One region of the Streptomyces sp. NRRL F-5755 genome, then DNA from elsewhere that is predicted to be linked to it. Evidence: riboswitches for the same ligand, from Rfam matches in the RefSeq annotation. Region 1 holds a riboswitch; each other region holds the start of a gene.
What was found. A riboswitch is a leader RNA that binds a small molecule or an ion and turns the genes downstream of it on or off. The one in region 1 is predicted to bind cobalamin.
Positions count from the first base shown of each region.

Region 2: linked by a shared signal. The riboswitch ahead of ADK86_RS29225 (HoxN/HupN/NixA family nickel/cobalt transporter) and the one ahead of ADK86_RS36190 (cobalamin biosynthesis protein) in region 1 are both predicted to bind cobalamin.
Region 3: linked by a shared signal. The riboswitch ahead of metE (5-methyltetrahydropteroyltriglutamate--homocysteine S-methyltransferase) and the one ahead of ADK86_RS36190 (cobalamin biosynthesis protein) in region 1 are both predicted to bind cobalamin.

Region 1 is NZ_LGCW01000309.1:7,443-17,713, reverse strand. It holds gene ADK86_RS36220 (hypothetical protein) at 1-860, opposite strand, end outside; gene ADK86_RS36215 (alpha/beta hydrolase) at 1,148-2,275, opposite strand; gene ADK86_RS36210 (class II aldolase/adducin family protein) at 2,403-3,056, opposite strand; gene ADK86_RS36205 (lysozyme) at 3,423-4,226, shown strand; gene ADK86_RS36200 (inorganic phosphate transporter) at 4,465-5,832, shown strand; gene ADK86_RS36195 (hypothetical protein) at 5,879-6,115, shown strand; cobalamin riboswitch at 6,313-6,461, shown strand; gene ADK86_RS36190 (cobalamin biosynthesis protein) at 6,589-7,560, shown strand; gene ADK86_RS36185 (cobyric acid synthase) at 7,619-9,229, shown strand; gene ADK86_RS36180 (putative cobaltochelatase) at 9,229-10,271, shown strand, end outside.
Region 2 is NZ_LGCW01000284.1:108,626-118,896, forward strand. It holds gene ADK86_RS29190 (heavy metal translocating P-type ATPase) at 1-1,195, opposite strand, end outside; gene ADK86_RS29195 (hypothetical protein) at 1,192-1,422, opposite strand; gene ADK86_RS29200 (cytochrome P450 family protein) at 1,823-3,175, shown strand; gene ADK86_RS29205 (L-tyrosine/L-tryptophan isonitrile synthase family protein) at 3,172-4,182, shown strand; gene ADK86_RS29210 (ABC transporter ATP-binding protein) at 4,152-4,937, opposite strand; gene ADK86_RS29215 (FecCD family ABC transporter permease) at 5,021-6,241, opposite strand; gene ADK86_RS29220 (ABC transporter substrate-binding protein) at 6,241-7,347, opposite strand; cobalamin riboswitch at 7,551-7,764, shown strand; gene ADK86_RS29225 (HoxN/HupN/NixA family nickel/cobalt transporter) at 7,762-9,015, shown strand; gene ADK86_RS29230 (VOC family protein) at 9,147-9,647, opposite strand; gene ADK86_RS29235 (DoxX family protein) at 9,714-10,265, opposite strand.
Region 3 is NZ_LGCW01000206.1:23,223-33,493, forward strand. It holds gene ADK86_RS17640 (S1 family peptidase) at 1-561, opposite strand, end outside; gene ADK86_RS17645 (alpha/beta fold hydrolase) at 796-1,494, opposite strand; gene ADK86_RS17650 (alpha/beta fold hydrolase) at 1,585-2,484, shown strand; gene ADK86_RS17655 (nuclear transport factor 2 family protein) at 2,521-2,949, opposite strand; gene ADK86_RS17660 (maleylpyruvate isomerase N-terminal domain-containing protein) at 3,118-3,774, opposite strand; gene ADK86_RS17665 (DUF5954 family protein) at 3,949-5,073, opposite strand; gene ADK86_RS17670 (hypothetical protein) at 5,846-7,402, shown strand; cobalamin riboswitch at 7,534-7,761, shown strand; gene metE (5-methyltetrahydropteroyltriglutamate--homocysteine S-methyltransferase) at 7,951-10,269, shown strand.

The DNA of each region.
Region 1 (10,271 bases):
CCGAGGGGGGTGAGCAGCGCTTCGCGTTCGGCGGGCACGCCGGTCTTCGCACCGTCGCGCACGACGAGCGCGCCGACGGCGGCGAGGCCGTCCAGCGACCAGTCCAGGAGCACCGCGAGTGACACCCCCGCGGCGTCACTCACCGCCTCGGCGGCGTCCGGGGCGGCGGGCTGCCTGCCGGTGGGAGCGGTCGGCCGGCCGGCCCCCGGCTCCGCGCCCCGGTCGGGCCCGTACGGCACCTCGCAGCGCTCGGTGCGGAGTTCCGCGACCCGTTGTTCCAGCATGTCCAGCAGGACCGGGAGCCGGACCGGGCCGGCCGACAGGTGCAGCAGGGAGAGGAGCTGCGGCACGGCCTCGACGACCTCGGCGACGGCGGTCGGGCCGGCGCCGGGCGGGGCGGGGCGCGCCAGCGACCAGGCGTCGAAGAGCGCGACCCAGCCGCGCAGCGCGGCGGTGTCGTCGCGCTCCCAGGCGCGCAGCCGCCAGCCGGGGCGGGCCACGCCGCCGTGCAGTTCGACGAGTCCGGCCAGCCGGGCCAGGTCCCAGTCCGTACGGACCTGGTGCACGGTCAGCCGCAGATCGTGCGCGGCCTGTTCGGTGACCTCCGCGGGCAGCGCGCCGTCCGCGCCGGCCCGCAGCCCGGCGCCCGCGCCGTACTCGCCGTCGGCCCAGCGGGCGAGCCGTACGGCACCGGCCAGACAGGCGCGGGCCTGCCGCGCCAGTTCGGCGGGCGGTGGCGTGCCCTGCGGCGGCCGGGGCGCAGGCCGGGCGGCCCGGGTGCTCACCGCTCGGCGGGCGGCGGCAATCGGTTGACGGGGGACGAGTCGGAGCCGGGAGTCGCGCGGAGTACGGGACGTCACAGGGGCAGTCTTCCCGTTGACGGCCCGAAAGCCCAATCGGAACGGTCGGTACGTTCCGGGAGAGCGTCGCACGAGGGGCGCACGAGGGCGTCATCACGGGCCCGTGTGCCGGTCGCCATGGGTTCACGGGCCGGTCACCAGGGACATCCGCGGCCGGACGGCCGGGCCCACGATCCCCGCACTCCCGGTCGTCCAGGCCCGCGCTCCCCGCACTCCCGGCCGTCCGGGCCCTGCACCCCGCCCTCCCCTCCGTCGCCCCCTCCCCCGGAACCCTCCCCGCCGCCCGCTCACATCAGCGGCGTGAGAAACCGCCGCAACGTTTCCTCATACCTGGCCGGATCCACGTTCCACATGGCCGCGTGGGGCGCGTGCGGCACCGGATGAAGGGTGATCAGGTCGGGGCGGCGGGCGGCGAGTTCCCGGGAGGCGGACCACGGGGCGAGGGTGTCGTCGGGGCCGTGGATCAGCAGGGTCGGCACCGTGAGCAGCTCCGGGACCCAGGCGTCGGCCAGCCGGTCGGCGTGCAGGCCGGTGCTGCCCTCGGCGGCGCGTACCGCCAGCGGCAGCAGCGGGCGCGGGGTACGGCGGGCGGCGGCCAGAGCGCGGACGGTGGCCTGCCAGTCCAGCACCGGCGAGTCCAGGACGAGGCCGGCGATGCGGTCGCGCAGTCCGGAGTTGGCGGCGGCGCGCAGGGCCATGGAGGCGCCGGTGGACCAGCCGTGCAGGACGACGCGCTCCGCGCCGTACCGGATCGCGTAGCGGATCGCGGCGTCCAGATCGCGCCATTCGGAGTCGCCGAGGTGGCTGATGCCGTCGGCGGTGGGCGGGGCGCCCGGGTCGTTGCGGTAGGCCGGGTCGAGGACGGGCAGCCGCTGGTCGCTGAGGAACGGCATGAGGACCATGGGGTGCTCGCGGGTGGTGCCCAGGCCGTGCACGGTGATCACCCAGGTCTCCCGGGCCCCCGGCACGAACCAGGCGGGCAGGGCCCCCAGTTCGCCGGGAATGTCGACATCGGCGCAGTCGAGGCCCAGCGCGTCGCGCGGGTTGCCGATGTGCACCTGAGGGGTGAGCCGCATCCGGGCGCCCGGCTCCAGGGTGCCGTGGGTGACCCGCTCCAGACGGCGGACGACCGTGTCGGCCGGATGCGGTACGTCGTCCACGACCGGGCCGACGACCGCGTGGGCGCCCGCGCCGGTCAGGCCGTACGTACCAGGGCGCAGCGAGGCGAGGCTGCGGGTGAGCGTGATCCGCCCGGGGCCGGTGGAGTGCACCGTGAGCCGGGGGTCGCCCGGCAACGGCCGGTCGGGCGCGGGTTTGAGGACCATGTCGCTGGCGTACCGGCCGGCCGCCACCGCGGCCGCGCCGGCACCGATCACCGTGGTGGCGGCCGCTGCCGCCGCAGTACCCAGACGCATCCTCCCCAGTGTGGACAAGTCCGGCGGTCGCGGCCAGTGGGCGGGAGCGGCCGGGTGACGGCGGGCGCGGCGGCGCGCGGCCGGGCCGGGACGCAGCGGGCGGGGCGGCCGTGGCGGGCGGCGGGCGTCAGCCGGGCTGCCCGTAGCCGCGCAGCCGGTCGCCGGCCGCGGCGACCTGTTCCGGCGTCAGCAGGGCGGGTTCGCGGCCGGGCAGCGAGCTGGCGGCGAGCCAGACGCGGCACATCCACTCCAGCTGGGCGGTGCGGTCGTACGCCTCGTCAAGGGTGCCGCCGTACACGATGGTGCCGTGGTTCCGCAGGAGGCAGCCGGTGCGGTCGCGCAGGGCGGCGAGCATGTTCTCGGCCAACTCCTCGGTGCCGTACAGGGCGTACGGCGCGACGCGGACGGGGCCGCCGAGGGCCGCGGTCATGTAGTGCACGGGCGGGAGTTCGGTGACGAGGGTGGAGACGGCGGTGGCGTGCGCGGCGTGGGTGTGCACGACGGCGCGGGCGCCGGTGGCGCGGTAGACGGCCAGGTGCATGGGCAGCTCGCTGGTCGGCCGGAGCGTGCCGCGGGCGGGGCGCCCGTCGAGGCCGACCGCGGTGAGGTCGCCGGGCCCGAGCCGGTCGTAGGGGACGCCGCTGGGCGTGACCAGGACGAGGTCGCCGACGCGTACCGAGACGTTGCCGGAGGTGCCGACGACCAGCCCGTCGGCGACCGTGCGGCGGGCGGTGGCGACCAGCTCGTCCCAGGCGCGGTCGATGGCTTCCCGGTCCGTCATGCGTGGGCCCTCCGGTGTGCTGTGCGGGCGCGTTCCCGCCGGGGCGCGCGGGGGTGGTGCGCGGGTGGCTGCGGACACCGTACGGGCCGGGGGCGTGGCCGTGGGGCGGACCCCCGCCTTCCGGTAGCCCCATGTCGGACCGGTGACACCTCGGCGGGGATTGACCGAGCATCGACCGCCTTGTACGGATCACTCGGTACTCTTCCGGAGATTTGTCATGCACGTAGCCATGCCCGTACGTCATGCCACCCGCACGCCATGACGCCCGTACGCCGTCATGGCGTACGCACCGCGCCCGCACGTAGCCATGCCCGCACGCAGCAGTTCCCGTACGTCGTCGTCCTGGGGAGATTCCGGGAGGGAACCATGGCCCGTGACCACGAGCACCAGCCCGACCCGCGGCACGCGGCGGGCGCCCCACGGCACCCGCGCCCGCCGCGCGCCAGACGCCGCCTCACCGCCGCCACACTCGCCCTCGGCGCGCTGACCGCGGTCCTGTACACCGCCGTGCCCGCGCCGCCCGCCGCCGAGGCCGCGGGCAAGCCGCTCGGCCACGACATCTCCTCCCACCAGGGCGCCGTCGACTGGCGGGACGTACGGGCGAAGGGCGGCCGGTTCGTCTACGTCAAGGCCACGGAGTCGGACTGGTATCGCAGCCCGCACTTCTCGCGGCAGTACCGCGGCGCGCGCAAGGCCGGTCTGCTGCGCGGCGCCTACCATTTCGGCGTGCCGAACGCGTCCTCCGGCGCCGCGCAGGCCCGGCACTTCCTGCGCCACAGCGGCGGGTGGAGGCCGGACGGCCGGACGCTGCCGCCGGCTCTCGACATCGAGCACAATCCGTACAACCCGGATCGGGCGTGCTTCGGGATGAGCCGCGCGGCGCTGGTCCGGTGGATCCGGGGGTTCAGCAACGAGGTGCTGCGGCAGACCGGGCGGCGGCCGGTGATCTATACGACGGCGCGGTGGTGGAACGGCTGCACCGGCGGCAGCCGGGCGTTCGCCGCCACCCACCCGCTGTGGCTGGCGAACTGGCACAGCACGCCCGGGAAGCTGCCGGCCGGCTGGGCGTACCCGAGCTTCTGGCAGTACGCGAACCACGGCACGCTGCCGGGCGACCAGAACAAGTGGAACGGCACGGCCGCCCAGCTCCGGCGCTTCGCCCGGGGCTGAGCCGGGAGACCGGGCGCGGGACGTCATGGGGCCTGGGCATATGCCGCACGGCGTCCGGTACGCCCGGGACACGCGGGGCTCCCGTGCTGATACGTACGGGGCCCGCGTGACGTCCCGGGCGCCTCCGCGCTACCCCTGCGGGGGCGTCACCGCGGCGCCCGGCCCAGTTCACCTTCCGTTCACCCGTCGTCCGTACGGTCCCGAGCGTTACTGACCATCGAACTGATTGCCTGGGTGAATGGAACACATCACGCTTCTCATCGGGATCGTGATCGTCACGGCCTTGGTGTTCGACTTTACGAACGGCTTCCACGACACGGCCAACGCCATGGCCACCACCATTTCCACCGGGGCGCTCAAGCCCAAGGCAGCGGTGGCGATGTCGGCGGCCCTCAACCTGCTCGGCGCGTTCCTGTCCGTGGAGGTCGCCAAGACCATCTCCGGCGGCATCATCGACGAGACCGCCGGCATCAGACCAGAAGTGATCTTCGCCGGACTGGTCGGCGCCATCGTCTGGAACCTCGTCACCTGGCTCGCCGGGCTCCCCTCCAGCTCCTCGCACGCCCTCTTCGGCGGTCTGATCGGCGCGACCCTGGTGTCCGTCGGCGCGAGCGGCGTGCACGGCGGCGCCGTGGTCATGAAGGTCCTCATCCCGGCCGTCGCCGCGCCGATCGTGGCCGGCCTGGCCTCGATGGCCGCGACCCGGCTGACGTACCGGCTGGCCCGCGACCGCGCCGAGGAGGACACCGCCAAGGGCTACCGCGCCGGGCAGATCGCCTCCGCCGCCCTGGTCTCCCTCGCCCACGGCACCAACGACGCCCAGAAGACGATGGGCGTGATCACCCTCGCGCTGATCACCGGCGGCGTCGTGGCGCCGCACGCCGACCCGCCGCTGTGGGTCATCGCCTCGGCCGGCCTGGCCATCGCGCTCGGCACCTACCTGGGCGGCTGGCGGATCATCCGCACCATGGGCAAGGGCATCACCGACATCCAGCCGCCGCAGGGCTTCGCCGCCCAGACCGGCGCCGCGGCCACCATCCTGGCCTCCTCCCACCTCGGCTTCGCGCTCTCCACCACCCAGGTCTGCTCCGGCTCCGTCATGGGCTCCGGGCTGGGCCGCAAGGGCGGCGTGGTGCGCTGGTCCACGGCGGGCCGGATGGTCGTCGCCTGGGGCCTGACGCTGCCGGCCGCCGGCCTGGTCGCGGCGGGCGCCGCGCTGCTGGCGGACCAGGGCGACTGGGGCATCGCGGCCGTCGCGGTCCTCGCGCTCGCCGTCTGCGGCGCGATCTGGGCGGCCTCCCGGCGCAAGCCGGTGGACCACACCAACGTCAACGAGGGTCCGGCCGCGGAGCCCGCGGGCGTCGTCACCGCCGCCCTGCAGGCCGTCTCGCCGCCGCCCGCCGGCCCGGTCGGGTCCGTCCCCGCGGCGGCCGAGGCTGTCGAGGCCACGGTCCCGGCGCCCGCGATGGCCGACGCGCCGCTCGCCGACCCGGTCGGCGCGGCCCCGGTGATCGCCGACCCGGTGACCGCCGATCCGGTGGCCGCCCACCCGCACGAGACGCACGGGACCAAGCGCCGCGCCAAGGCCGGCTCGGCCGCCGGCTGACCCCGACGTACGCCTCCCCCGGCTTCCACGAAGGAACGAGAACGCAATGAGCATCGACTGGGCAGCGCTCGGCCAGGTCTTCGGCGTCACGCTGGTCGTGACGGTCGGCATCGTGGGCCTGTTCACCCTCGGCATCGTCGGTACGTCCCGCAAGCCGCGCCAGGAGGGCGAGGCGGTGGCCGCCGACGGTCCCGGCGGGGCGGCGCGGACCGGTGCGTACGCCTGCTTCGCGCTGTGCGCGGCGGCCGTGGCGTACGGCATCTACCTGATCGTCGCCGCCTGACCGGCACCGGCACGGCGCCCCGGGGCGTCCGGTGACCGCGGCGGGTGCCGCGGTCACCGGACGCCCCGTCGCCGTATGCCGGGCACCGGGCCCTGTGGCCTTGGACACAGCCGTGAGCGGGGCCCCGCGCCGCAGGTCAAGCGCGAGTTGACGGGCTTCGCGGAGCGTGGTGGACTGCCGGAGCCAATCGGCGACAGATGAGGAAGTCCGGTGAGAATCCGGCGCGGTCCCGCCACTGTCACCGGGGAGCGCTCCTCCATCAAGGGCCACGGTCCGCGTCCGGGACGCGGGTTCCGTACGGACTGGAAGGCCGGGGGAAGCGCCGATCCGGGGAGCCAGGAGACTCTCGTCGCCGTACCCGTCGAACCAGGGCGCGGACCCTGAGTGAGGACCTACCGCCATGCCCGGCCGCAGTTCGAGACCTGCTGGACGTACCCCGCTGCCCCTCCGAGGCGCGACGGCGGTCTGATCCGATGCGTGCCGAACACGCCGGCTACGCGTGCGGCGCGGCCCTGGGTTTCCTCGGCGACCTGGTCGTGGGCGATCCCCGGCGCGGCCACCCGGTGGCCGCCTTCGGGCGGGCCGCGGCGGCCGTGGAGCGCCGCCTGTGGCGCGACGACCGCGGACGCGGGGCCCTGCACACCGCACTGTGCGCGGGCGGAACCGCCGCCGGTGCCGCGCTCCTCACCCGTGCCGTACGCCGCTCCCCCGCCGTCTCCGTAGCACTGACCGCCGCCGCCACCTGGGCCGTCCTGGGCGGCACCTCGCTGGGCCGCGAGGCGCGGGCCGTCGGCGGTGCGCTCGCCGTGGGCGACCTCGATGTGGCGCGCGAGCGCCTGCCGCACCTGTGCGGGCGCGACCCGCAGGCCCTGGACGGGCAGCAGATGGCGCGCGCGGTGGTCGAGTCCGTCGCCGAGAACACCTCGGACGCGGTGGTCGGCGCCCTGGTGTGGGGCGCGGTCGCGGGCGTGCCGGGGCTGCTGGCGTTCCGTGCCGTCAACACGCTGGACGCGATGGTGGGCCACAAATCACCGCGCTACCGCCGCTTCGGGTGGGCCTCGGCCCGCCTCGACGACGTGGCCGGCTTCCCCGGCTCGCGGCTGACCGCCGCGCTGGCGGTCCTGTCCGGCCCGGACCGGCGGGGCGCGTGGCGCGCCTGGCAGCAGGACGGCGCGTCGCACCCGAGCCCCAACGCGGGCCCGGTGGAGGCCGCTTTCGCGGGCGCGCTGGGCGTACGGCTGGGCGGCACCCTGGCGTACGGCGGCCGGGTCGAGCACCGGCCGGTGCTCAACGGCGGCACCGGGCGGCCCGTCGCGGTGGCGGACATCGACCGGGCCGTACGGCTGTCGCGCCGGGTGAGCGCGCTGGCGCTGGCGGCCACGGTCACGGGCCGTCTGGCGGCCGGTGCGGTACGCCGGTCCCGTACGGCCAGGAGGTCCAAGTGAGCAGCAGCAACGTACGGACGGCGAGGAGTGCCAGGTGAACGGTTCGGGTGGGGCGCCGCTGGGCGGCGGGCTGCTGGTGGCCGGCACCACGTCCGACGCGGGCAAGAGCGTGGTGACGGCGGGTATCTGCCGCTGGCTGGCCCGCAAGGGCGTCAAGGTGGCGCCCTTCAAGGCGCAGAACATGTCGCTGAACTCGTTCGTGACGCGCGAGGGCGCGGAGATCGGGCGGGCGCAGGCCATGCAGGCCGCGGCGGCGCGCGTCGAGCCGAGCGCGCTGATGAACCCCGTACTGCTCAAGCCGGGCAGTGACCGCAGCAGCCAGGTCGTGCTGATGGGTAAGCCGGTGGGCGAGCTGAGCGCGCGCGGCTACCACGCGGGGCGCCAGGAGCGGCTGCTCGGTACGGTCACGGACTGCCTCCAGGAGCTGCGCCGTACGCATGACGCGGTGATCTGCGAGGGCGCCGGCAGCCCCGCGGAGATCAACCTGCGGCGCACCGACATCGTGAACATGGGCATCGCGCGCGCTGCCCAGATCCCGGTCGTGGTGGTCGGCGACATCGACCGGGGCGGCGTGTTCGCCTCGTTCTTCGGCACCACGGCGCTGCTGTCCCGGGAGGACCAGGCGCTGGTCGCGGGCTATCTCGTCAACAAGTTCCGCGGCGATGTGACGCTGCTGGAACCCGGCCTGGAGATGCTGAAGGGGCTGAGCGGACGGCCCACCCTCGGGGTGCTGCCGTTCGCGCACGGCCTCGGCATCGACGAGGAGGACGGCCTGAGGGTGTCGCTGCGCGGCGCGGTCCGCGAGAGCGTCGTCGCGCCGCCGCACGGCGCGGATGTGCTGCGCGTCGCGGTGGCCGCCGTACCGCTGATGTCGAACTTCACGGACGTGGACGCGCTGGCCGCCGAACCGGGCGTCGTGGTGCGCTTCGTGGACCGCCCCGAGGAGCTGGCCGACGCCGACCTCGTGGTGCTGCCCGGCACCCGCGGCACCGTCCGCGCCCTCCAGTGGCTGCGCGAGCGCGGCATCGCGGACGCGGTGCGGCGGCGGGCCGCGGAGGGCCGCCCGGTGCTCGGCATCTGCGGCGGCTTCCAGATGCTGGGCGAGCGCATCGAGGACGAGGTCGAGTCGAAGGCCGGGACCGTGGACGGGCTGGGGCTGCTGCCCGTACGCGTACGGTTCGCGGCTGAGAAGACGCTGGCCCGGCCGGCCGGCGAGGCGCTGGGCGAGCCGGTCGAGGGGTACGAGATCCACCACGGCGTGGCGGAGGTCGACGGCGGCGAGCCGTTCCTGGAAGGCTGCCGGTCCGGGGCCGTCTGGGGCACCCACTGGCACGGCTCCCTGGAGAGCGACGGTTTCCGGCGGGCGTTCCTGCGGCGGGTGGCCGCCGACGCGGGCCGCGCGTTCGTCCCGGCGCCGGACACCAGCTTCGCCGCGCTGCGCGAGGAGCAGCTCGACAAGCTGGGCGACCTGATCGAGGAGCACGCGGACACGGACGCGCTGCTGCGGCTCATCGAGGACGGCGTCCCGGCCGGGCTGCCGTTCGTGCCGCCGGGGGCGCCGCCGATACCGCCGCCGCCCCCCGCCCCGGCCGCCCCCGGCGCGGCCGCCCCCGGCGCGGCCGCCGCACCGCCCGCACACCGCACGTCCCTCGAAGGGGGTACTCCTTAATGGCATCGGTCCCTTACCCGTTCACCGCGGTCGTCGGCATGTCCGACATGCGGCTGAGCCTGCTGCTCAACGCCATCTCGCCGGCCATCGGCGGGGTGCTGGTCCGCGGCGAGAAGGGCACCGCGAAGTCCACGATCGTGCGTGGCCTGACGGCGCTGATGCCGGACGTCCCGGTCGTCACCGGCTGCCGGTTCTCCTGCCACCCCGCCGCGCCGGACCCCGCGTGCCCGGACGGCCCCCACGAGGCGGGCGGCTCCGAGGAGCGCCCGGCCCGCATGGTGGAGCTGCCGGTCGGCGCGTCCGAGGACCGCCTCGTCGGCGCGCTGGACATCGAACGGGCCCTGTCGGAGGGCGTGAAGGCGTTCGAGCCGGGCCTGCTGGCGGACGCGCACCGCGGCATCCTGTACGTGGACGAGGTCAACCTGCTCCACGACCACCTCGTGGACCTTCTGTTGGACGCCGCCGCCATGGGCGCCTCGTACGTGGAGCGCGAAGGCGTCTCCGTACGGCACGCCGCGCGCTTCCTGCTCGTCGGCACCATGAACCCCGAAGAGGGCGAACTGCGCCCGCAGTTGCTGGACCGCTTCGGTCTGACCGTGGAGGTCGCCGCGTCCCGCGAGCCGGACCAGCGGGTCGAGGTCGTACGGCGCCGCCTGGCCTACGACGCGGACCCGGAGGGCTTCGCCGCGCGCTGGGCCGCCGAGGAGGGTGAGCTGCGGGAGCGGATCGCCGCCGCGCGGGCGCTGCTGCCGGATGTCGTCCTGGGGGACGCGGTGCTGCGGCAAATCGCCGCTGTCTGCGCCGCGTTCGAGGTGGACGGTATGCGCGCGGACATCGTGATGGCGCGCACCGCCAGTGCGCTGGCGGCCTGGGCGGGCCGTACGGAGGTCCGCGAGGAGGACGTACGGCAGGCCGCCCTGCTGGCGCTCCCCCACCGGCGCCGCCGCAACCCGTTCGACGCCCCGGGCCTGGACGAGGACAAACTCGACCAGGTCCTGGAGGAGTTCGGCGCGGACGACGACCCGGAGCCCGACCCGGAACC
Region 2 (10,271 bases), on a different contig from region 1:
GTCCTAGCGCGCAGGGGCAGGCGACGACCAGGACGGCCACCGCAGCGGTCACCGCCGCCTGCGGGTCCGCGCCCGCGCCCAGCCAGAAGCCGAGCACGGTCACGGACACCGCCAGCACGGCCGGCACGAAGACCCCGGCCACCGCGTCGGCCAGGCGCTGTACCCGGGTCTTGCCGGTCTGGGCCTCCTCCACGAGGCGGGTGATCCGCGCCAGCCGGGTGTCCGCGCCGACCGCGGCGGCGCGCACTTCGAGGAGCCCGCCCGCGTTCACCGCACCGCCGACGACCGCCGCACCCGGCCCGACCTCCACCGGGCGGCTCTCCCCGGTGACCAGCGACAGGTCGAGCGCTGAACTGCCATCCACCACCGTGCCGTCGGTGGCCACCCGCTCCCCGGGGCGGACCAGGAAGCGGTCGCCGACCTGGAGGTCGGCCACCGGAATCCGGCGCTCCACGGTGGCGTCGGTACCGGCGGCCCCGTCCTCGACCGGTACCCGTACGGACACGTCCGTGCCGACCAGTTCGGCCAGCGCCCGCAGCGCCGACCCCGTACCGCGGCGCGCCCCCGCCTCCAGCCGCCGCCCGGCCAGGACGAACAGCGGTACGCCGACGGCCGCCTCCAGGTAGCTGTGCGCGGTGCCGCCGCTCAGGAAGAGCGCGTACGCGGACCAGGCGAACGAGGCGGCCACACCGAGGGAGACCAGCGTGTCCATGGTCGCGGCGCCGTGCCACAGGCCGCGTGCCGCACGCAGGTGGAAGGGCAGCGCGCCCCACACGGCGACCGGCGCGGTCAGCGCGAAGCAGAGCCACTGCCAGTTGCGGAACTGCCAGGCCGGGACCATCGACAGGACGAGTACGGGGACGGACAGGAGCGCGGTGACGAGGAGGCGGGTGCGGTCCGCGTCCGTCGGCCGGTCTTCGGGGTGCGGGGTGGCTTCCTCTATGGGTTCCCTCGCCGGGTTCCCGGCCGGTTTCCGTACCGGCTCCGGCAGTTGGGCCGTGAAGCCCGCGGCCTCCACGGTCGCGACGAGGTCGCCCACGGCGAGCGTGGCCGGATGCTGGACGCGGGCCTTGCCGGTGGCCAGGTTCACCGTGGCGGTCACCCCGTCGAGGCGGCCCAGCTTCTTCTCCACCCGGTTGACGCAGGCGGCGCAGGTCATGCCGCCCACCGTCAGTACGGTGACGCGCTCGCTCATCCCATCCCGCCCATGCCGCTCATGCCGCTCATGCCGCTCATGCCGCCACCGTCCGCCGGTTGTTGCGGAGCCCCGGGGGCCTGCCCGCCCGGCCGCATCCCCGGCGCCACGGGCCCGGCGGCCGCCCCCGCCCCGTACGCGCACACGAACAGGACGACGAGCAGCGCCACGAACCCGAGCACCGGTTTCGCGGGCAGTACGGATGACAAGCGCCGGACGAGAGACATGGCCGCTCCGATACACAGACGGGGAAGGGGAGGGAGGGCAGGGGGAAGGAACGCAGGGAGGACGGGTTACCGCGGCGAGCGCAGCGCAGCGCGCAGCGCGAACGGCAGCCGCCGGGAACGCGCTGCTCGGCGCAGCCATCGTGGCACGCCCAACCGCCCCCGCCCCCACTCCGATCGCCTACCGGCCCACGTGAGGTTTGTCCTTCCCGCCCGCCGGAACCAGCCCGGCCGCCGCTCCGACTACCTGGGTTTCCGCCGCCGTTCCGGGCGCCCGCGCGGCCCCGTTCCGCCACCCGGCGGGAACTCGGCGCCCGCTTCGCCCGACCACTGAGTGAAGCGCGCGCACGACCGGCACCGGGCGTGCACGCGGACACCTACCGACTGCCGAGGAGCACGGTCCATGCGCCCACCCCGCCTACCCGAACCGCTCCCCCTCTACGGGGAGGACTACAAGCGCGACCCGTACCCCCTGTACGCCGAGCTGCGCGAGCGCGGCCCCGTCCACCGGGTCGGATTCCCGAGCGGCGTACACGCCTGGCTCATCACCGGATACGAGGCCGCGCACCGGGCACTGAACGATCCCCGGCTGGGCAAGCACCACTCCCGGGGCAACGCCGCCTGGCGCGCCCGCGCATCGATCATGCCCGAGCCGCAGCACTCGCAGCTCCAGGTCCACCTGCTGCACCAGGACCCGCCCCGGCACACCGCCATGCGGCGCCTGATCACCGACGCCTTCGCGCCCAGGCGGATCGCCGGACTCCGGCCGCGGTTCGAGCGCCTGGCGGAGGAACTGCTGGATGCACTGCCGTCCGCGAGCCCGGACCGGCACGGAGGCAGCGTGGACCTGGTCGCCTCGTTCGCGGCGCGCTTCCCCTTCCTCGTACTCGCCGAGGTCATCGGCCTGCCGGACGCGTTCACCGCGCGTTTCGACCGCGACTGGGGCAAGGTCGTCCAGCCCGTCGGCCCGGACGATCCCGGCCGTCCGGCGTACGAGGCCCGGCTGCGCGGCTTGCAGGGCTATATCGCCGACCTCGTACGCCACAAGCGGCAGGAAGGCGGCACCGACCTGCTCTCCCGTCTCGTCACCGCCTGCGACGCCGGGGAGCTGGACGACGCCGAACTGGACTCCATGATCTTCCAACTCCTCGTCGCCGGACAGGAGCCCGTCACCAACCAGATCACGACGGCGCTGACCACCCTCCTCCGGCACCCGGAACACCTCGCGCGGCTGCGCGACGACCCCGCGCTCCTCCCCCGCGCGGTGGAGGAACTGCTCCGCTACGACAGTGCTTTCGAGCTGACGACCTGGCGGTTCCTCGCGGCGGACGCGGATGTGTCGGGCACGCGGATCCCGGCCGGCGACTCCGTGATCGTCTCGCTGTGCGCGGCCAACCGCGACCCCGCCCGCTTTCCCGCCCCCGACACGCTCGACTTCGACCGTACGCCCAACCCGCATCTCGCCTTCGGCCACGGCATCCACTTCTGCCCGGGCGCCACGCTGGCCCGTACCGAACTGCACATCGCCCTGGAGACGCTGCTCCGCCGCCTGCCGGGCCTGCGCCTGGCCGTGCCGGACGGCGACTTGAGGTGGATACCGGCGGTGCTGGCGCGTGGGGTGGATGAGCTTCCGGTCTCTTACGGGGCGGTTGGCGGGGCTGCGGGCAGCGATGGCGGGGCGGGTACGGAACCGGCCGGACCGGCTCCGTACGCCTGCCCCTTCAGCAGCGCTGCCGGAGAGGCCGCCGCCCGATGAGACACCCGGCTCCCAGCGCACCGGCCGCCATGGCCACCGATGTCCTCGCCACCCTCCTCCCCCACCACCGCACCCTGGAGGCGACGGCCCCGGCGCACGAGGCGGCGCCCGCCGACTTCCCGTATCAGCTCCAGCAGTTGGAGCACCTGATAGCGGCGCGCCGCCCGATCGTTCTCACCCTCCCCGGCTTCCCCTGCAAGTCCCCCAACCCCGCCAAGGTCCTCGGCCGCCTCCCCGACGAGGGCGAACGCCTCGCGCTGCGCTTCCTCGACGGGCTCTGTGCCCGGATCGGCGAGCGGTACGCGCCGGGCGCACGGCTCGTCATCTGCTCTGACGGGCACATCTTCAGCGACCTGATCGGCGTCCCGGACCCGCACGTCGACGCGTACAACGACGCGCTGCGCGCCATGATCCGTACGGCCGGGCTGTCCCACCTGAGCACCTTCGACCTCCGCGACGTCTACGGGGACCTGCCCTGCGACGCCAAACGCGAACAGGTACTCCGCCGGTACGCCCCGTCCCTGGGCGCCCTGCGCGCCGAAACCAAGGGCGCGGCGGCCCACGACGGCGAAACGCTGCGCCTGTACCGGGGCATCACCCGCTTCCTGTTCGAGGACACCACCGGCTTCGAGGGCACCCGTTCCGCGCTGCAACGCGCCTGCCGCAGCCGCGCCTACGGAGTCATCCGGCGCAGCCGCGCCTGGGGCGAGCTGATCGCCGAGCACCACCCCGACGCCGTACGGCTGTCCATCCACCCGCAGCCGCGCGGCGCGGCGAAGTTCGGCATCCGGCTGCTCGACGCGCCCGACGCCTGGATGACGCCGTGGCACGCGTGCGTACTGCGGCAGGCCGACGGCGGCGTACGGCTGCTGCGCGCGGCGGACGCGGCCCGGCTGGGGCACCTCGTCCACCGGGACGGCCGCCCGAGCCACTATGCGGAGGGAGCCGGGCGGCCGGTGCCGGTCCGGATGACGGCTCAGGTGCCGCCGTCCGCGACCCGCCGCTGATCCACGGCGATCAGCGGGTCCCTCGTCAGCGGATGGTCGACCACCGTCGCCCGTACCCCGAACACCTCGGCCAGCAGCTCCGGCGTGAGCACCTCGCGCGGCGCGCCGGACGCCACCACCGCCCCCTCGGACAGCACATGCAGCCGGTCGCAGACCGAAGCCGCCGCGTTCAGGTCGTGCAGCGAGACGAGCGTCGTGCAGGCCCGGCCGCGCAGCAGGGCCAGCAGCTCGACCTGGTGCCGTACGTCCAGGTGGTTCGTCGGCTCGTCCAGTACGAGCACGTCCGGGGCCTGGGCGAACGCGCGGGCCAGCAGCGCCCGCTGCCGCTCGCCGCCGGACAGCGCCGAGAACCGCCGCCCGCCGTACCCGGCCAGTCCCACCTCGGCCAGGGCGCGGGCCACCGCCTCCCGGTCGGCGCGGTCGTCACCCGCGAACGCCCGCTTGTACGGGGTGCGGCCCATCGCCACCACCTCGTGGACGGTGAGTTCGAAGTCGCCGCCGCGTTCCTGGGGCAGGGCGGCGATGTGCCGGGCGGTACGCGTCGGCGGCATGGACCGGATGTCCTCCCCGGCCAGCAGCACCCGGCCCGCATCCGGCCGCAGGTGCCGGTAGACGGTACGCAGCACCGTGGACTTGCCGCTCCCGTTCGGTCCGATCACTCCCGCGATCTCCCCCGGCGCGGCCATCAGATGTACACCGGCCACCACGCACCGGCCCGCGTAGGACACGCGCAGGTCCTCGATGTCGATACGCAGGCCGGGGGCGGGGCGGGGGTGTTGGTCGCCGATACGGCCACCCGTATCCACATCCACGTCCGCTTCCGTCATGCTCTTCCGGCTCATGCCCCCACTCCCAACCGCCGGTCCAGCACATAGAGCAGCACCGGCGCACCGATCAGCGCCGTCACCACCCCCACCGGCAACTCCTGGCCGTCCATGGCGGTACGGCACACGATGTCGACCACCACCAGCAGCAGCGCCCCGGTGAGCGCGGCCAGCGGCAACAGCCGTCGGTGGTCGCCCCCGACGATCAGCCGGCACAGGTGCGGCACCATCAGGCCCACGAAGGCGATGGCCCCGGACACCGCGACCAGTACGCCGGTCAGCAGGCTGGTCACCACGAACAGCAGCCGGCGCAGCCGGACGACGTCCACGCCCACGCTCGCCGCCGTCTCGTCCCCCATGGTCAGCGCGTTGAGCGCGCGGGCACGTGCCTGGAGGGCCAGCAGCCCGGCGGGCACGGCGAGCACCGGCAGGGCGAGCGTGCCCCACGTGGCGCCGCCGAGGCTGCCCATCAGCCAGAACAGCACGCCGCGCGTCTGCTGTTCGTCCCCGGCCTGGAGGACCAGGTAGCTGGTGAACCCCGCCAGGAACTGCCCGATACCGACGCCCGCGAGCACCAACCGCAGCGGCGCGAAACCGCCACCGCGCCGCGCCAGCGTCCAGACCAGCGCGAACGCGGTGAGCGCCCCGGCGAAGGCGGCCAGGGACAGGCCCAAGCCCCCGCCCAGCCCGAACGCCCCTCCCGCTCCCCCTGCTCCGAACACTCCGTCCATCCCGGCCATGACCCCCGCGCCCAGCACGATCGCGGCCACCGCGCCGAGCGAGGCGCCGTTGGAGATGCCCAGCAGGTACGGGTCGGCGAGCGGGTTGCGCACCAGCGCCTGGGTGGCCGTACCGACGAGCCCGAGCCCCGCGCCGACCAGCGCGGCGAGCAGCGCCCTGGGCACCCGCAGCTGCCAGACGATCAGATCGTCCGTACCGGGCCGCGGCGGCTCCCCGCCCAGCCGCCGGAACACCACCGACCACACCTCGCCCGGAGCGATGTCGGTGGCACCGAGCGAAACGGCGGCGGTCAGCGCGACGAACAGGGCGAGGAGGAGCCCGACGGCGATCCAGAGCGTGTGGGCGGGGCTTGGGGGCGTACGGGTGGGGCCCGGGGGCTTATCGGTGGGGCCTGGGGCCGTACCGGCGGGGCTCGCGTCCGTACGAGCGGGCCCCGCGCCCGTACCGGCCGGCCCCGCATCCGTACGGGCCCGCCCCGCAACCAACCGCCTCATCAGCGGCCCGCCCCGCCGGCAGCCAGGCCATCCGTGCCCTCCGTGCCCTCCACGCCGCCCAGCCGGTCCGGATACAGCGTCGCCGCGATCCGCCGTACCGTATCGGCGTTGCCGACCCCCGCGATGGTCGTCCGCTCCGAGCCGATGCGCAGGAATTTCCCTTCCTTCACCGCGCGCAGGCCCGCCGTGGCCGGGAACGTCCGGAGGAATTGCTCGGCCTCGTCGAACGCCTTCTCATTGGCCGCGGCGCTGCCCCGGTTCCGTACACCGAGCTGGATCCAGTCCGGGTCCTTGCCGACCACGTCCTCCCACGAGACCCGCTGGAAATCCCCCGCGCAGTCCGCAAAGACGTTCCGCGCCCCGGCCTCGGTCAGCACCGCGTTCGCCACCTGCCGGTTGCAGACGGCCACGGGCTGCTTCGTTCCCGCGTCGAAATCGAAGAAGAAATACGAGGGCCGTTTATCCGCCGGTACGTCCGCGATGGCCTTACGTACCCCGGCAACCTTCTTCTCCATCTCCGCCACCAGCTGCAACGCCCGCGGCGACGTGCCCGTGACCTGCCCGAGGCGCCGGATGTCCCCCTCCACCGCGGACAGATCCCGCTGCGGCACCTTCTTGCGCGGCGCGCATGCCGTCGAGGCCAGATAGACGTGCTTGATGCCCGCCGCGGCGAATTCCGTCTCGGTCGGGCCGGTCGCCGCCCCGCCCATGTTGCCCATCGAAGCGAATGTGTCGATGTAGAGATCGGCCCCGGAACCGAGCAGCTTCTCCTTCGGAATCACCGTTTTGCCCAGGACCGGCACCCGCTGCGCCCGGGCGTCGAGTTCACCCGGCAACGTGCCTTTGCCCGGCGGGAAACCGGTGCCGACAATCCGGTCCTCGACACCCAGCCGAAGCAGCATCTCCAGACTCGCCGCATTGCTCGTGACGATTTTCCGCGGCGCCGTGGAAAACGTCGTCTTCCGCCCGTCGCAATCGGTCACAGTCACCGGAAAGCCACTCGCCTCGCCATCCCGGCTGCCCGAGGCCCCGGCCTCCCGCCCGTCGGCGCTGCCGCACCCCGCGGCCAGCGCGGCCACCGCCAGCACCGTCACCGCCGCCGTCACCGTCCGGCCCTTCGCCCCCAACCCCGGTCCCGGACCCACCACGTGCCCATTGATACGAGGACGCATATGCCCGCTCTCCCTGCCTCTCGACTGTCCGACGGCCCGCCGGCGCGGGCCCGGATCAGGTAGTCGAGCGACCGGCGCCCCGGGTTCCCGAGGCAGTGGCCCGGTGGCCGGCGCGCTGACCGGCGGCAGCGACGGCGTTAGAGTGTCCGGGCCGTGGTGTTCGGGAAGACCGGTGACGACCGTAAGGTCCAGGCCGGAGCGGCCCTCGCCACTGTGATCGGGAAGTTCCCGCCCCTGCCCGTACGCGCCCTTCGCCGTACGGAGCCACTGGCCGCAGCCCGCGGCCGGGAAGGCCGGGGCGGGCGCGCACACCCGTCAGCCAGGAGACCGGCCACGGCATCTCACGAACTGATCCACGAGGTGCTGGAGCGTGACCACCGGATGCCCCTGTCCACAGATCCCCCCTACTCTTCTTCCCCTTCCTCCCCTTCCCCCGCTTCAGCCGCGTCGCCCTCAGCTGCCCCCGACGGCTCCCGCGGCGGCTCCCCCGATGGCCCCGCCTCCCCCCTGCCCGACTTCCGCTGGCGGCGGCAGGACACCGTGCGGACCGCGGGACTGATAGCGGTCATCGCCGGGCTGCACATCGTCGCCTTCGGCGTGCTCTTCCTGCTGGTCGTACCGCACCACTACGCGGTGGGCTCGCAGGTCTTCGGCGTCGGCCTCGGCCTGACCGCGTACACCCTCGGCATGCGGCACGCCTTCGACGCGGACCACATCGCCGCCATCGACAACACCACCCGCAAACTGATGGCCGACGGCAAGCGGCCGGTCTCCGTGGGCTTCTGGTTCGCGCTCGGACACTCCAGCGTGGTCGTCGCCATGGCGGCGCTGGTCGCCGGCGGCGCGCAGCTCGCGGGCACCCTGCTGGACGACGAATCGCGCACCCACCAGGTGCTCGGCACCGTGGGCACCACGGTCTCCGGCGGTTTCCTGTACCTCATCGCCGCGCTCAACCTCGTCGCGCTGGCGGGCATCTGGCGAGTGTTCCGCGCCATGCGACAGGGCCGGTACGACGAGACGGAGCTGGAGCAGCACCTCGACTCGCGCGGCTTCATGAACCGCATACTGGGCCGCTTCACCCGCTCCATCACCCGGCCCGGCCAGATGTACCCGCTCGGCCTGCTCTTCGGCCTCGGCTTCGACACCGCGACCGAGGTGACGCTGATGGTGATGGCGGGCAGCGGCGCGGCGGCCGGTCTGCCCTGGTACGCGATCCTGGTGCTGCCGCTGCTGTTCGCGGCCGGAATGAGCCTGTTCGACACCCTGGACGGCACGTTCATGAACTTCGCGTACCAGTGGGCGTTCTCGAACCCGGTACGCAAGGTCTACTACAACCTCACGATCACCGGCCTGTCGATCGCCGTCGCGTTCTTCATCGGCACCATCGAGCTGGTCACCGTCCTGCACGACAAGCTGGACCTGAAGGACGGCGTCACCGGCTGGATCTCGTCCATCGACCTGGACAACGTCGGCTTCATCATCGTCGGCCTGTTCGTGGTCGTCTGGGCGGCGGCCCTGGCCTACTGGCGCTTGGCCGGGGTGGAGAAGCGCTGGTCGGCGCGGACTTCGGGAGCGGAGGCCGGGGTCGGGGAGGGCGGCTGACAGAGGCTGGGGGGCGGCTGGCAGAGGTCGGGGAGGCGGCCTGACGGGACCGGGGTGAGCCAACGTGCTACGAAGCTGGCCAGACGGTACGCGATACGCCCCTGCCCCTCACCCTCTGCCCCTCCCTCCCCTCAGGTGGCCGACCCGGCCGCCGCCCCCGTCTTGAGGTCCCGCCCCCAGCGCGCCAGCTCCGCTTCGAGGTCGAGCGGGCGGAGCCGGTCCGGTTCGTCCGGCCCCGGCCAGTCCTCGCGCGGCACCCGCCACATCACCTCGAACTCGTTGCCGTCCGGGTCCTTCGCGTACACCGACTTGGACACCAGGTGATCGGTGGCGCCGACCAGCGCACCCCGCTCCGCCAGCTCCGCCGCCACGTCCGCCAGCTCGCCGAGGGTCCCGACCTCCCACGCCAAGTGGTAGAGCCCCACCCGGCCGTGCTCGGGCCCGGGGGCCGCGGCCCCCACCGCGAACAGCCCGAGATCATGATCGTTGGCCGTTCCCTCCGCACTGAGGAACGCGGCCCGCCCCGGAATCTCCGTATCCACCCGGAACCCCAGCGTCTCGCTGTAGAAGGCCACGGCGCGCGCCACATCCCGTACGTAGAGCACCGCGTGATTCAACCGCCGTACCGCCACGTCAATCCCTCACCTTCCGCTGCTCACCGACAACTTCCCGACCTGCCCGCCCCCGCCCTGCGCCGCTCACTTGCGGATCAGCAGGAACACGACCGCCACGACCACACCGAGCACCAGGGCGGCCACGCCGTACGCCAGCCGGTGCGCGCGCAGGACCGGCAGCAGCCGGTCGACCGCGTACCGGCCGGGGCCGGTCAGCGTGAGCGCCGCCGCGCCCGCGGTGAGCAGCAGCTCGTACTCGACGCCCTCGGGCGCGAAGAACCCGCCGCCCCACTTCACCCCCAGCGCGTTCACCATCGTCCCGACGAGCGCCGCCCCCGCCAGCGGCGTCAGCAGCCCGAGCACCAGCCCGAGGCCGCCCAGCGTCTCGCTGAGACCGGCCACGACGGCCATGGCCTTGCCGGACGGGTAGCCGCTGGCCGTGAAGAACTGACCGGTCCCGTCCAGCCCGCCCCCGCCGAACCAGCCGAACAGCTTCTGCGCACCGTGCGCAGCCATGATCAAGCCGACCGCGAGCCGCAACAGCAGCAGACCGATGTCGTAGGCGTGCGGGCTAGCGGCATGGCGGCCGTCGACGCCGCTGCCGTAGTCACGGAGGGGGCTGAGGGGGGAGGTCATACGAAC
Region 3 (10,271 bases), on a different contig from region 1:
CTCGCCAACTCCCCCCACGCTTCCGCCGCCGTCATAGCGCCGGAACTCCCCCGACGACCGCTTCACACTCGCCACACCACTGCCCAGCTTCTCGACGGCCTTGGTGAGGGTGGCGAGCTTTTCGCCGGTGACCGTGCGGTCGGCGGTCACCGAGACGCGGTTCGTACGTGGGTTGATGGACCACGCGGTGCCGGGTATGGCCGCGCTGTTGCTCAACGTCCGTGTCGCTGCCTGGAGTTCGCTCATGCTGTTCCGTACGACCTTCGCCACCGCCCCTTCCGCCTCGACACGCCTCGCGTCCTCCGCCGACAGGACGTTCATGACGAGTCGCCCCTTCCCGGCGTCCAGGTACCAGCCCGCTGTCCGGTCAGCGCCGAGGTCCGCCTTCAGCGACGACGCGACCCGCGCCGCCGACTCGGAGGAGAAGGTGCGCAGTGACCGCGGCTGCTCCGGGCTCGCGTTGGCCTGCGGCAGCACGATCGCCGCCGCCAGGAGGGCGGTCGCCGCGCCGCCGACGAGAACGCCGGTCCGTTTGTTGACGTGCCGATGGCTCTTGCTCACGTATCGGTGGCTCACTTCGCTGACCTCCAGCTGGACCGCAGGGGGAGCGCACAGGAGAGAGCGCGGAGATGGCGCGTGGTGCCGCGGTCGGCTCCCGTGCACGGTGGGCACCCAGTTCTACGGAGGCCGCAGTGGCCCGGCTCAACCCTCCTCGTAACGCGAGGAATTCCGCTCCTCCAGCACACCGCCCCCTTACACTGCCCCGCGCCCCAAGCCCTCCCCCTCGCCAAGCGCCTACCGCTCAGCGGCATCCAGAAGTATTCGCGCCAGCTCGCCCGGCGCGGAGAGCATCGGCCAGTGTCCCGTCTCCAGTTCGACCAGCCGCCGCTTCTCGCTGGTCAGAAGCTTGGCCACGGCCGGGATCGGCTCGGGGCCGTCCAGCACGCACTTGATGTACGTCGCCGGAAGCTCGGCGAGAGAGCCGGCCAGTTCGGCGGGCTCGGTCAAGGTGGCGCCCGGATGCGGCGTCGCCTCATCCACCATGTGCTCGATCTGCTCGTCCGTAAGGCCGTGGCCGGCGTACCCGGCCGCAGCCGGCGGGGCCCAGAATCCTCCGGTCTCGGCTATCGACGCCTCCACCGCGGCCCGGACGTCCGGCCAGCCGGAGACGAACGACTTGCCGTCGACCGGTACGTCGGAGTCGACGAATATGACGCGGCTCAGCCGGTCGCCGATCTGCTCGGCGGCCTGGCCGACCGGAATGCCCGAGTAGCTGTGTCCGACCAGAACGACGTTGTCGAGGCCGAGTCGATCGACCTCACCGACGATGTCCTCAACATGCGTCTGCTGACCGGCCGGTACGCCCTGCTTGTCCGCGAGGCCCGACAGTGTCAGCGGATACGCGCCGTGGCCCGCCGCGCGCAGCAGCGGGACCACCTCGTCCCACACCCACGCTCCGAGCCACGCTCCTGCGACAAGTACGTAATTCACCATGCCCGAACCGTAGCCGAGGGGTCTGACAATCCCCTGTGACCTGAGACCCTTGAACAGCCTGAGCACTCCCCGGCAGGCATGATTACAGGCGTGAAGACGCCAAAAGCTCTCGTCGCCCCACCCGTTCGTACCGGCGCGGAACGGCTGCCCGACGGCAGGTTTCTGGGCTGGGCCGAGTGGGGCCCTGCCGACGGCACGCCCGTCCTGTTCTCCCCCGGCGCGGCCACCAGCCGTCATCTCGGCTTCGGGGCGGAGGCCGTGCACGACCTCGGAGTCCGCTTGATCTCGCTGGACCGGCCCGGGCTGGGCGTCTCCACTCCGGCCCCGGGGCGCACGCTCCAGGATTTCGCCGAAGACACCCGCATACTCATCGAGCGCAAGGGCCTCGACCGGCCGCCCGCCATGGTCGGCAATTCGCAAGGCGCGCCGTTCGCCCTGGCCTGCGCGGCCGCCCGTACGGTCAATGCCCTCGCGCTCGTCTCCGCGGCCGACGAAATCGCCGAGCCGCGCTTCAGCGACGTATTGCCGCGGGACCTCCAGCAGTTGACGGACCTTTGCGTACGAGCACCGGAAGAGGCCGGGGATTCCTTCGCCGGATTCGCCCCGCGGATGATGTGGGACATGGTCATGGGCAACAGTCCCGCCTGCGACCTGGCCGTCTACCAGCGGGAGCCGTTCGCCGGCGCGTACCGGAAGGCGCTGGAAGAGGGCTTCGCCCAGGGGGCGGCCGACGGTTACGCCCGGGACGCCGTCCTGGCGATGGGACGGTGGGGGCTCGACCTCGCCGCGATCGGAATTCCGGTGGATGTGTGGTACGGCGCGGAAGACCGCAGCCACTCGCCCGACCAAGGAGCTGGTTTGGCGACGCAAATCCCCGGATCCGTACGGCACATCGTGCCCGGGATCGGCGGCGCCGCCCTGTGGACGGCAGCCGACCAGATCCTCCGCACTCTCCTGGACCGCTCCGGGAAGCCGACCCGACAGCAGTGACACCCCATGATTCAGAGTGGTCAGGGGCCTCCGGACTTACAAGTTGTCGCCCCATCCACCCTGAATCATGGTCTGGAACGCCCATTTCCCGTTCCGGCGGATCAGGATGTCGGCATACCGCAACTGCGTGGACTGCCCCGCCTGGGTCATGGTCGAGTCCGTGAAGACCACGGCCATCGAGGCCGAGAGGAATACGGGCGTCCGGGTGGACTCGAAGGTGATGTCCTCGTTCCCCTCACCCATCACCTGCGTCATCGTCGCGACGAATTGTTCGCGGTCCCACTGCGCCGAGCGCCCGTTGCCGGCCGCATCGTCGCTCACGAGGTTCAGGGGAAACACCGCCATGTCCGCCATGCGCTCGACATTCCGCTTCGCACTTTGCGCGTCGTACTCCGCGAACCAGTCATCCAGGCTCGTACGGTCCTCATCGGTCGGCACGTACCCGGTGTCAGGCAGAAAGGTCACGCGAACGTCTCCTCAAGTCCTCGGTCGCACACCCATCGGACATGGCTGCGCGAAGAAGAAGGTACGCGCCAAGGCGCCACTAGTCAAGGTTGATTAGTTGGGGCGCCGAGGGCCGGTCCGGCCAGCGTCACACGGCCCTGCCGACGGCAGGAGCCTACGAGAGTCCGGTCACCCGATGACGAACGGCAATTTCGCGGCCAGCTCTCCCAGTTCGGCCTTCTCGGTCTCGGTCGGCGTGCGTCGTCCGGTCCCGATCAGCAGTGCGTCCTTGTCGGAGAACGACGAGGGGAATGCGGCGCCGGCGATCTTTTCCAGCATTTCCCGCGTTCGGGCCAGACCCTCGGTGGGCGGTTCCGCCGCGTTCGGCACGTGCGCGATCAGGTCGAGGTGGTGCAGCGTCCACTCCAGAACGTACGCGGAAAGGTAGTCGCCCGTGGTGAGTACGACGTCGCGGGTACTGACCCTGACCGTGGGGTCCGCGAGTTCGGCGGCGCGGCCGGCGGCGGAACCGAGGTCGTCCAGATGGAACTTGAGCAGCCCCGGGTCCTCGTACGCGGCGGCCAGGCGGACGATCAGCGCGTCGAGCGGGTCGTCACCGGTCGGCGGCGTGTCGGCGACCTCCCAGTACGTCACCGCGTCGCGGGTCGGTTCCGTGTCGGCGGGGGTGACGAGGGTGATCAGGACGTCCTGGGCGTCGATGATCAGGTGACACACCAGGTCCCGTACGAGCCAGCCGGCGCAGCCCGACGGCCGCGCGAAATCCTCGTCCGAAAGCTCGGCGACCGCGGTGCGCAGCGCCGTCCAAGAGCGTGAGAAGAGATCCACGGCCGCAAGCTAGCAGCGCCCGGCGTCGGCCGCGACCGGATTTCGTCCGCCCGGGCCATGCGGGACGGGGCAGTGGTGGCAGGAGTGTGCGTATAGATGCAGTTGAGCTCGGCTCCGTCGGGGCGGAGCCGAGCTCAACAGTGATTCACCGAGCACAACAGCGACTTACTGCGTTCAGGTGCGCTTCTTATTCGTCTTGCGCTCCTTGGCCGCCGCTCGGCGAGCCTCTTCCTGCTCCCACAATGCCTTGAACTCCAGCGTCCGTGCGTCGAGTTCGAGCGGCTCGTCCTCTTCCTTCCACAGCCCCTGATCCTTCAACTGCTGGGTGTGGACCTCCACGGGAGGCTGGGGGTCGAAATCGCTGGGCCGCGGGCCCTCCGGTCCGCTGGGGCCGATCCGGACCAGCCGCTCCACCCGCGTAATACGGAACCGGCGCCCATCGACGCTCAGACCGTTGCTCCGCTTCTCGTCCAGCGCATCGGCCGCTCGCGCATACTCCGCCCGCTTCTCTTCCGACAGCCGCAGATTGAACGGGGCCATCACCCGGAGCCATGCGGCAAGCCCGTCCCTGGCCCCTTGCGGAGTGGAATCCGACGCCCCCGGATTCTGCGCCCTCCACTGCCCGTCCACCCGTTCCGAGGTCATGAACACCGCCGGCAGCAGCACACCGCCCGGGTATTTCTCGGCGGCGCGCAGGGCGTCGATGCGTACCTCCGCGGGCGCATTGGGGGAACCGCCGACGAAGTGGACGAGATCGAGTTTCAGAAGGCCGTCGGACAGGCCGGTACTGACGTAAGGATCAACAACGAATCCCTTGGTCCGGGACGGCACGCGAAGCGCTTCGCCGACCTCCGCCGGATCGGGGTCGGAGGGGCGGGGCGGTTCGGGACCGCTGCGGCCCATGCGGATGAATTTCGACGCCCGTACGATACGGAATCGCTCGCCACGGACGCAGATCTCGTCGACGACCTCCCGGTCCATGCGCAACGCCGCCGCCATCCACACCTTCTGCGCCGCCGCGTCACCGGATTCGTCGGCCCGTTTGGCCCGCAGGCGGAAGTGCGACCCCAGGGAATCCCTGGCGCCCTGCGGTTCGCTGGCGCCGTGCTCGGACAGTTCCCAACCGCCGGCATCGCGCTCCTTCGCGTGGAAGAACTCCGCCAGCCCCACCCCCAGAAGTTCCGGGTAGCGCTCGCGCGCCTGCCACGCCTCCAGGTCCGCCAGGGCGGCAATGGGCCCGTCCTGCGGAGCCACCCGGAAGGTGAGGTAGCCGGGCACCCTGTCCTCGTAACCGTTCATGCACCGAATGTGCCGGAAGCGGTGGCGGCTCCGCCGGAAAACCGGGGAAACAACCCGGTCGCGCATGGTGAGCGTGCAGGTGTGTGATATGGGCACAAAGCAGTTCGGGGCGATGGGCCGCATCGTTCGGCTCGGAGGCCAGATGCCCCAGGGAGACGGGGAGGTCGCGCAGGGGCCGGGGGCCCTCGCCGCGACGGGCTGCGTGGGCACCAGATCAGACAGACGGGCCACAACCCGGCGCCCGCCAATCGGGCAACTCAGGCCGGGCGGCGCCCCTTCGGCGCGCTCGCTCAGGCCCGTACCGTACGGATGGACGCGTCACGCCTCGCACCGCAAGCGACACGCCCCGCCCCTCGAAGCGCAGCCTCTCGAAGCCCCACCCCTCGAAGCGCGACCTCTCGAAGCGCGCCCCCACACCCCTCCCCCACGCCCCTCCCCGGCACCACCCCACCAAGACCACCAAGACCACCAAGAACACCCCCGCAATCCCACCACCCCATTTCCGTTGCCCCCTCAACCATTCAGCAGACCGGACCACCCATCGCGGAATCCCCCGCACCCCCGAGATAGTTCACCGCGAAATCATCATTGGTCCATATCAATGCCCCGGCGTACAGCCCGAATTCGCCCCGGACCACCGGTCATGGCATGATCACCCAGCTCCCTTTCCGCACATCCGCACTTCTTCGCAACCGTCCCATTGTTGTGAGGCGCCGTTGCCGGAGGCGACTTCGTCACGGCGTGCCCCACCCCACATTCTCTAGGGCTCACCTTGCGTACGATCACCAAGCAGGCACTCATACCTGCCCTGACCGTCATCTCCCTGCTGGCTTCCGGCTGTTCGTCGGGCAGTGGCGCCGGCCCCGACGCCGGCACCGGCGGGTCCGGCGAACCCGGCGCCGGGGCGACCGCCGCCCAGGCCGCCGAGGGCCATGACGCCGCCGACGTCACCGCCGGCAAGGGCGGCAGCGGCGGGCAGCGGCTGGCCGTCGGTGCGGCTCCCACGTCGTCCGGCCCCGCCGGTGCGGCGGCCGTGGCCCGCCCGTCCGGCGACGGACGCCCGCAGTACAAGTCCGCGGTACGGGTCGCCTCGTACGACCGCCGCAGCGGCCGCGCGGTCGTCGTCAGCCCGGCGAAGCACCTCCCGAACCCGTCCTCCTCGGCCTCCGCATCCACCGCCCCCTCCCCCACTCCCTCCGCCTCCGCTCCCGCGAAGAACTCGGCCGTGGCCGTCGGCGACGTCATCGCGAGCGCGCCCGCTCCCGGCGCCCCCAGCGGCGTCCTGGCCAAGGTCACCGCCGTACGGGGCACGACGGCGAAGGGCACCGAGGTCAACACCGCGCCGGCCACGCTCGATGCGCTGCTGGGCAAGGGCAAGGCCGATGGGAAGGTGCCCGTCGATCCGGCTGCCGTCTCGGTCGAGCCGCTGGTCAAGGGGGTGAAGGTTTCCTGGGCGAAGAATGGCGAGCGCCGCTTCGGGCCGCACGGTGCCACGCTGCCCCTCGGCAGTCTGCGCCTGGACGTCGGTGCTTCGGTCGCCACCGCGGAGGGCGCCCCGGCGAGTGCCTCCGCCTCGGTTGGCGGCTTCGTGCAGCTGTCGCCCAAGGTGGAGTTCGCTTACGACGGCAGCCGAGCGCACGCCACGCCCTCTCCCGCCTCCGCCAACCACACGGCACCCGGCGGCGCGTTCATCGGGCTGTCCGGTGACTGGTCCTCCCAGTGGCGCTTCAAGGGCCAGGCCGCTGCCTCCACGGGTAAGCCGCTGCGGATGCCGTTCGCCAAGCTCCACGCCGATCCGGTCATCCAGGTCGGCCCGGTGCCGGTCGTCGTCAACCTCGACCTCACGTGCTACCTCGCGGTCGAGGCGGACGGCCGGGTCAGCGTCGACATCAAGCAGGACCTCAAGGGCGACTTCCGGGTCGGCGGCAGCTACTCCTGGGCCGGGGGCTGGAAGCCCGTCAGCGAATCCGGCATGCACTCCACCCCCGTACAGGCCGCTGTGACGGCATCGGGCCAGGCGAAGGCCACGCTCGGTACCGAGGCGAGCGTCGGCCTGTACGGTGCGGTCGGTGTGAGCGCCGATGTCGCTCCGTATCTGCGCGGCGAGGCCAGTGCCGCGGCCATCGGTTCCTCCGACGGGAAGGGTTCCGTCACGGCCGACTGGAAGGCTTTCGGAGGGCTGGATCTGAGCGGCTCGCTCCAGGCCCAGCTGACGATCTTCGGCACTCCGCTCTTCCAGAAGCGCATTCCGCTGGGCACCTTGCACCGCGAATGGAAGCTCGCGTCCGGCCGGTTCTCCTCCGGCACGTCGCAGCCGTCTGCCGGCTGAACCCTCCGTCACGTAGCGCCGAAGCCGTACGGGCCGGTCCCTGCCGGATCCCGTACGGCTTCGACGTCCCCCCATCTCATTTCCCGTCCCGCCATATGAACAGGTCTGTCCGCTCGGGCCCCGCTCGATCTACTGTGTCCGGTGCAGCTGGTTCGCCCTGCCCGCCAGGCAGGCGCGTCGTAAGAGGGAACCCGGTGGGAATCCGGGACTGCCCCGCAGCGGTGAGCGGGAACGACCGCCGTCATACGCACTGGATCCGGGCCGCGGATCCGGGAAGCGACGGCCAGTAGGTGCCCGCCGGGAGAGCCCGGCAGGCGTGCCCGCGAGTCCGAAGACCTGCCCGTTGCCCGCGCGCGTCCATGCGTGCGCGGTCTTCCCGGAGACCTCGAGGGCGGGTTGGGAGCGTTCCGGACTTGGTCCGGAACCGTACATGTCAGGCGGGCAGGAGCGTCGGCGTACGCTTCGCGGCTCGTCCGACGCGTCGTTCCTTCGCGTTCTCGTCCCGTTTCCGGGACGTACTCAAGAACACATCCGCGAAGGAGAGTTCCGTGACAGCGAAGCCCGCAGCCGCGGCAGCACGGGCCACCGTGTACGGCTACCCCCGCCAAGGTCAGCACCGGGAACTGAAGAAGGCCATCGAGGGCTACTGGAAGGGCCGCGTCACCGCGGACGCCCTGGTGGAGACCGCGCGGGGCTTGCGCCGTGCGAACTGGCAGCAGCTCGTGGACGCCGGCGTGCACGAGGTGCCGACCGGTGACTTCTCGTACTACGACCACGTCCTGGACACCAGCGTCATGGTCGGAGCCGTCCCGGACCGGCACCGCGCCGCCGTCGAGGCCGGCGCCCTGGACGGCTACTTCGCGATGGCGCGCGGCACTCAGGACGTGGCGCCGCTGGAGATGACGAAGTGGTTCGACACCAATTATCACTATCTGGTGCCTGAACTGGGGCCCGACACGGTCTTCGCCGCGGACTCCGCCAAGCAGGTCGGCGAGCTGAAAGAAGCGCTCGCCCTCGGGCACACGCCGCGTCCGGTGCTCGTCGGCCCGGTCACCTACCTCCTGCTGGCCAAGCCCGCCCCCGGGGTCGCCGCCGGCTTCGACCCGCTGATCCTGCTCGACCGGCTGCTGCCGGTGTACGCGGAGGTCCTGGGCGATCTGCGCGCGGCCGGGGCCGAGTGGGTGCAGCTGGACGAGCCCGCCCTCGTCCAGGACCGCACCCCGGCCGAGCTGAACGCCGCGGAGCGCGCGTACCGCGACCTCGGAGCCCTCACCGACCGCCCGAAGCTGCTGGTCGCCTCGTACTTCGACCAGCTCGGCGAGGCCCTGCCGGTCCTGGCCAAGGCTCCCGTCGACGGCCTGGCGCTGGACTTCACCGAGGCCGCCGCCGGCAACCTGGACGCGCTCGCCGCCGCGGGCGGCCTGCCCGGCAAGCGCCTGGTCGCCGGTGTCGTCAACGGCCGCAACATCTGGATCAACGACTACGAGAAGTCGCTGGCCACGCTCGGCACCCTGCTGGGGCTGGCCGACCGGGTCGACGTGGCCGCCTCCTGCTCCCTGCTGCACGTGCCGCTCGACGCCGCCGTCGAGCGCGACATCGACCCGCAGATCCTGCGCTGGCTCGCGTTCGCCAAGCAGAAGACGGCCGAGATCGCCACCCTCGCCCGCGGCCTCGCGCAGGGCACCCACACGATCGCCGCCGAACTGGCCGCCAACCGCGCCGACCTGGCGTCCCGCGCCGGTTCCGCGATCACCCACGACCCCGCCGTACGCGCCCGCGCCGCCGCCGTCACCGACGCGGACGGGCGCCGCTCGGCACCGTACGCGAAGCGCGCCGCCGCCCAGCGGGCCCACCTGGGCCTGCCCCTGCTGCCGACCACCACCATCGGCTCCTTCCCGCAGACCGGTGAACTGCGCGCCGCCCGCGCCGATCTGCGGGCCGGGCGCATCGATACCGCCGGCTACGAGGAGCGCATCAGGAACGAGATCCGCGAGGTCCTCGCCTTCCAGGAGAAGGCGGGCATCGATGTCCTGGTGCACGGCGAGCCCGAACGCAACGACATGGTGCAGTACTTCGCGGAGCAGCTGACCGGCTACCTCGCCACACAGCACGGCTGGGTCCAGTCGTACGGCACGCGGTATGTGCGTCCGCCGGTCCTGGCCGGTGACATCTCGCGGCCCGAGCCGATGACGGTGCGCTGGACGACGTACGCCCAGTCCTGCACCGACCGGCCCGTCAAGGGCATGCTGACCGGCCCGGTCACCATGCTCGCCTGGTCCTTCGTACGCGACGACCAGCCGCTCGGCGACACCGCGCGCCAAGTGGCCCTGGCCCTGCGCGACGAGGTCGCCGACCTCGAAGCGGCGGGCACCTCGGTCATCCAGGTGGACGAGCCCGCCCTGCGCGAGACGCTGCCGCTGCGCGCCGCCGGTCACGCCGCCTACCTCGCCTGGGCCACCGAGGCGTTCCGCCTCACCACGAGCGGCGTGCGGGACCGGACCCAGATCCACACGCACATGTGCTACGCCGAGTTCGGCGACATCGTCCAGGCCATCGACGATCTCGACGCCGACGTCATCAGCCTGGAGGCGGCCCGCTCCCACATGCAGGTCGCCCGCGAACTGGCCGCACACGGCTACCCGCGCGAGGCCGGCCCCGGGGTGTACGACATCCACTCGCCCCGCGTGCCCAGCGCCGAGGAGGCGGCGAGCCTCCTGCGCAAGGGCCTCGACGCGATCCCGGCCGAGCGCCTGTGGGTCAATCCGGACTGCGGCCTGAAGACGCGCGCCTGGCCCGAGACCCGCGCTTCGCTGGAGAATCTGGTCGCCGCCGCGCGGACCGTTCGGGCGGAGATTCCTTCTGCCTGATG